2 regions of the Kitasatospora sp. NPDC059673 genome follow, and region 1 is predicted to be linked to the other one. Evidence: predicted binding sites of a transcription regulator. Region 1 holds the regulator's gene; the other holds the start of a gene.
What was found. Region 1 encodes HrcA, which represses chaperone genes, less so after heat shock. Its sites were predicted from a motif close to TTNGCACTCNGNNNNNCNGAGTGCNAA; they were not measured.
Positions count from the first base shown of each region.

Region 1 (2,927 bases):
GGTCATCGGAACAGGAACCCTCTCACGTCTCAGGCAACAAAAAACCCGGGCCGGAAGCGGTGGCGTGCACCACTCCCGGCCCGGAAGGAACAGGTCTCACCGACCGTTGAAGGCGTCCTTCAGCCGGGAGAACAGGCCCTGCTGGCCGGGCGCGAACTGGCCCGACGGCCGCTCCTCGCCGCGGATCATGGCGAGCCGCCGCAGCAGCTCCTCCTGCTCCGGGTCGAGCTTGGTGGGCGTCTGCACCTCGACATGCACTATCAGGTCGCCCCGGCCGCCGCCGCGCAGGTGGGTGATGCCGCGGCCGTGCAGCGGGATCGACTGGCCGGACTGAGTGCCGGGCCGGATGTCGACCTCTTCCAGGCCGTCCAGGGTCTGCAGCGGCACCTGGGTGCCGAGCGCGGCGGCCGTCATCGGGATGGTGACCGTGCAGTGCAGGTCGTCGCCGCGGCGCTGGAAGACGGAGTGGCTGGTCTCGGCGATCTCCACGTACAGGTCGCCGGCCGGGCCGCCACCGGGGCCGACCTCGCCCTCGCCGGCCAGCTGGATCCGGGTGCCGTTGTCGACACCGGCGGGGATCTTCACCGTGAGGGTGCGGCGGGCCCGGACCCGGCCGTCGCCCGCGCACTCGGGGCACGGGGTCGGGACGACGGTGCCGAAGCCCTGGCACTGCGGGCAGGGGCGGGAGGTCATGACCTGGCCCAGGAAGGACCGGGTGACCTGGGAGACCTCGCCCTTGCCGCGACACATGTCGCAGGTCTGCGCGGAGGTGCCGGGCGCGGCACCCTCGCCGTTGCAGGTGGTGCAGGTGACGGCGGTGTCGACCTGGAGTTCCTTGGTGGTGCCGAACGCGGCCTCCTCCAGGGTGATCTCCAGCCGGATCATCGCGTCCTGCCCGCGGCGGGTGCGCGAACGCGGGCCGCGCTGGCCGGTCGCGGCGCCGAAGAAGGCGTCCATGATGTCGGAGAAGCCGAATCCGGCCGCCCCGGCGCCGAAGCCGCCCGCGCCGCCGCCGTTCGGCGACAGCGGGTCGCCGCCGAGGTCGTAGACCTGACGCTTCTGCGGATCGGAGAGCACCTCGTAGGCGGCGTTGATCTCCTTGAACCGCTCCTGCGTCTTCGGGTCCGGGTTGACGTCCGGGTGCAGTTCACGGGCGAGGCGCCGGAACGCCTTCTTGATCTCGTCCTGCCCCGCGTCGCGTCGGACGCCGAGTACCGCGTAGTAGTCCGTGGCCACCAAATGCTCCGGTTTGTTCCGCCTCTAGAAGTGCTTGCGAGTGCTGCGTGACGGTCTCACGCAGCCTTGTTATGACTCGTCCAGGATCTGGCCGACGTATCGCGCCACCGCTCGCACCGCCCCCATTGTGCCCGGGTAATCCATCCGGGTCGGACCGATCACACCCAGCTTCGCCACGCTCTGGTCGCCCGAACCGTAACCGACGGAGACCACCGACGTGGAATTCAGGCCCTCGTAGGCGTTCTCGTGCCCGATCCGGACCGTCATCGCGGAGTCTCCGGTCTCACCCAGCAGGCGCAGCAGCACCACCTGCTCCTCCAGTGCCTCCAGCACCGGACGGATGGACAGCGGGAAGTCGTGGCCGAACCGGGTCAGGTTGGCGGTGCCCGCCAGCATGATCCGTTCCTCGTTCTGTTCGGCGAGTGTTTCGAACAGCACGGTCAGCACGGTGCTGACCGAGGGCCGGTCGGCCGGTTCGAAACCGGCCGGCAGGTCCTCCAGCAGGGTCGGCACCTCGGGCAGCCGGCAGCCGCCCGCCATGCCGTTCAGCCTGGCCCGCAGGTCTCCCAGCACGCTCTCGCCGACCGGGCCGGGGCAGTCCACCATCCGCTGCTCGACCCGGCCGGTGTTGGTGATCAGCACCAGCATCAGCTTGGTCGCGGTGAGCGGGACGAGTTCGATGTGCCGCACCGTGGAACGCGTCAGCGACGGGTACTGGACCACCGCGACCTGCCGGGTCAGCTGCGCCAGCAGCCGCACCGTGCGGGCCACCACGTCGTCCAGGTCGACCGCGCCCTCCAGGAAGTGCCGGATCGCCCGGCGCTCCGGAGCCGTCATCGGCTTCACCTCGGCGAGGCGGTCGACGAACAGCCGGTAGCCCTTGTCGGTGGGGATCCGGCCCGCGCTGGTGTGCGGCTGGTGGATGAACCCGTCCTCCTCCAGCGCGGCCATGTCGTTGCGCACCGTCGCGGGCGACACGCCCAGGTTGTGGCGCTCCACCAGGGCCTTGGAGCCGACCGGCTCCTCGGTGCCCACGTAGTCCTGGACGATCGCGCGGAGCACTGCCAGCCGGCGCTCGTCCAGCGGGCGCACGGACGGGCGCGTGTCGATCCGGCGGCCGTCGGGCTTGCCGTCGTCCGGCATGAGCACGCACCTCCGTCGTCGTCCGTTGAACCGGTGGTCGATCCACTCTGGCACTCAACTGGGCAGAGTGCCAGAACCGTACCTGCCAGTGTACGGCCCGGGCCTGATGGCAGGAACGGTCCGCCGACGTGATCCTCGACCGAAAACCGCGCCGCCGGGCACCGGCGGGCCGACACGGCCGCATTCCCATCGGATTCCCATCGTTCCGGATGGTGCCTGCGGGCCCCGCCGGTGGCAGCATCGAAGGCGAAGACGGCGAAGGAGAAGCAGCGATGTCGGCCTCACGGCAGCACTCCCGGTTCACCCCCGACCGCGGCCTGACCGGCCGGATGGTCACCACCATGTTCCTGATCGGCCTGCTCTACGTCGGCTTCACCGGGGTGCTGATCGTGCTGCTGCGCGGCGCCTGGCCCCTGGTGGTGCTGATCTCCGGCGGCCTGTTCGTCGCACAGTTCTGGTTCTCCGACAAGATCACCGAACGGGCGATGGGCGCCCACCAGGTCAGCCCCGAGGAATTCCCCCAGCTGCACGGCGCGGTGGACCGGCTG
Region 1 is NZ_JBHWEN010000011.1:87,249-90,175, forward strand. It holds gene ACFV18_RS15410 (16S rRNA (uracil(1498)-N(3))-methyltransferase) at 1-6, opposite strand, end outside; gene dnaJ (molecular chaperone DnaJ) at 97-1,236, opposite strand; gene hrcA (heat-inducible transcriptional repressor HrcA) at 1,306-2,379, opposite strand; gene htpX (zinc metalloprotease HtpX) at 2,652-2,927, shown strand, end outside.

Region 2 (2,927 bases), on a different contig from region 1:
TCCGAGCTCAAGGGCGAGAGCATGACCTCGATGTTCGGTGAGATGCTCGCCCGCATCCAGGAACAGGGCTTCGCGGTCGCCCGCCTCGACGACTACATCGCCAAGCCCACCGGCTGACCCAGCATCATCACCGGGCCGGCCCCGGTACGGGCGATGATCACCGTCACCGTGTTCGGCCCGGACGGCTTCAACTGCCGCCGCAACTCCTCCGGCACCACCGACGCCCCCCGCTTCTTGATCACCACGGTGCCGATCCGGCGCTCCTTCACCAGCGCCTTCAACTTCTTGACGTTGTACGGCAGTACGTCCGTCAGCTCATAGGCGTGCGCGTACGGGGTCGGGTGCAGCTCGTCCGAGGTGACGTACGCGATCATCGGGTCGAGCAGCCGGCCGTTCGTCAGCCGCACCACCTCGGCGACCATCCGGCCCCGGATCACCGCGCCGTCCGGCTCGTACAGGTACCGGCCGACCTCGCCCACCGGCGGGTCCGGCAGCGCGCCGCCCGTCAGCGAGTGCGGGCCCGGCAGCACCGTCGCCCGGTACGGTTCGGCGGCCGCGGTGCCGAACCACAGCACCGCCTCCTTCACCTCGCCCCGGTCCGACACCCACTCCGCCTCGGCGCCCTCCGGCACCAGCTCGTGCAGGATCCCCGGGGCCACCTTCAACGCGCCGAACGGGGTGCGCCGGGCCGCCTCAACCGCCCAGGACAGCGGCGGCGAATACGCCTCCGGATCGAACACCCGCCCGCGCGAGGTGCGCCGCGCCGGGTCGGTGAACACCGCGTCGAAGCCGTCCGTGTCGATGTCCGCGACGTCCGCGCAGCGCACCTCCACCAGCTCCGCCACGCCCAGCGCCGCCGCGTTCGCCCGCGCCACCTCGCAGGTCAGCTCGTCCCGGTCCACCGCCAGCACCGCGATCCCGGCCCGGGCCAGCGCGACCGCGTCGCCGCCGATCCCGCAGCACAGGTCGGCCAGCCGCTTCACCCCGAGCGCCGCGAACCGCCCCGCCCGCCACTCGGCCACACTGCGCCGGGTCGCCTGCTCCACCCCGTTCTGGGTGAAGTACATCGACCACGCGTCCGCCCCGAACTTCGCCTCCGCCCGCTGCCGCAACCGCGCCTGCTCGAACGCGGCCCGCACCAGCTCCGCCGAGTACTCCCGCCGCAGCCGGGTCGCCAGCGCCAGCTCCTGGTCCGCCCTGAACTCCCGCAACTCCGCCAGCAGCGCCTGCCCCTGCTCGGTCAGCAGCGCCCGGAACGACTCGATCTCCACGGCTCCATTGTCCTCGCCCCGCCCACCGGCCGATCACCCGCAGCACGCGCGCCACCAGCGCCGGCTCACCCGCCGGCCACCGAGAACGCGATCGCGGCCAGCGCCGGCCCCGCCATCACCAGCGCGACGGGCGTGATCCGGTACCCGCGCCGCAAGGTCACCACCAGCCCCGTCAACGGCACCGCCACCGCCAACGCCATCACCAGCACGCACAACGCCACCGCCCCGCCCGCGCCACCCCCGCGCTCCGACGCCGCGGCCAGGGCGAACACCATCAGCACGAACGCGTACGGCACGGCGCACAGCAGCGGCACCTCCAGCGCCGTCAACCAGAGCGCATGCAACACATCCCGCCGTACGGACGGTCGAGTCTTCGTCATGCGCCCAGCCTGGCGCGGGAGCCGGCGCCGCCGCCTGAGTGCCCGCACTCAATCCGGGCCGGGCATCCACCCGGGTCGCGGCGAAACCCGACACGGCGTCATTGGCACTCTGGTTGACTGAGTGCTAACGGCGTCCTAAGGTCGTTCCTGGCACTCCCCCCAGGGGGAGTGCTAACGCGAAGATGCGTGTCTGACCCCCGCGACGGCAGTTGCGCACCCTCGCCCACCTACCTGTTAGACAACCCCGTAATCTCCGAAGGGGAGCTCGGACGTGACCACCAGCAGCAAGGTTGCCATCAAGCCGCTCGAGGACCGCATCGTGGTCCAGCCGCTCGACGCCGAGACCACCACCGCCTCCGGCCTGGTGATCCCGGACACCGCCAAGGAGAAGCCCCAGGAGGGCGTCGTCCTGGCCGTCGGCCCGGGCCGCTTCGAGGACGGCCAGCGTCTGCCGCTCGACGTCGCCGTCGGTGACATCGTCCTGTACTCGAAGTACGGCGGCACCGAGGTGAAGTACCAGGGCGAGGAGTACCTCGTCCTCTCGGCTCGCGACGTTCTCGCCATCATCGAGAAGTAAGACGTCCCCAGCCCGCCCCGGATCCGTGTCAGCACTGACAGGGGCCCGGGGCGCGGTTGTTGCTCCACGTACGCAGACCACACCCTGAGGAAACGGGATCATGGCGAAGACCCTGCAGTTCAACGAGGACGCCCGCCGCTCGCTGGAGCGCGGCGTCAACAAGCTGGCCGACACCGTCAAGGTGACCATCGGCCCCAAGGGCCGCAACGTCGTCATCGACAAGAAGTTCGGCGCCCCCACCATCACCAACGACGGTGTGACCATCGCCCGCGAGGTCGAGCTCGACGACCCGTACGAGAACCTCGGCGCGCAGCTGGTCAAGGAGGTCGCCACCAAGACCAACGACGTCGCGGGTGACGGCACCACCACCGCCACCGTGCTGGCCCAGGCCCTGGTCAACGAGGGTCTGCGCAACGTCGCCGCCGGTGCCGGCCCGGCCGCCCTGAAGAAGGGCATCGACAAGGCCGTCGCCGCCGTCTCCGAGCACCTGCTGTCGGTCGCCCGCGAGATCGAGGGCAAGGACGACATCGCCGCCGTCGCCTCCCTCTCCGCCCAGGACACCCAGGTCGGCGAGCTGATCGCCGAGGCGATCGACAAGGTCGGCAAGGACGGTGTGATCACCGTCGAGGAGTCCAACACCTTCGGCGTCGAGCTCGAGTTCACCGAGGGCATGCAGTTCGACAAGGGCTACCTGTCGCC
Region 2 is NZ_JBHWEN010000023.1:35,081-38,007, reverse strand. It holds gene ACFV18_RS24750 (polysaccharide deacetylase family protein) at 1-117, shown strand, start outside; gene ACFV18_RS24745 (methyltransferase domain-containing protein) at 93-1,271, opposite strand; gene ACFV18_RS24740 (hypothetical protein) at 1,337-1,651, opposite strand; gene groES (co-chaperone GroES) at 1,923-2,228, shown strand; gene groL (chaperonin GroEL) at 2,329-2,927, shown strand, end outside.
Region 2: groES (co-chaperone GroES) is a predicted target of HrcA. The motif match lies at 1,753-1,779, and genes of this name have one in related genera.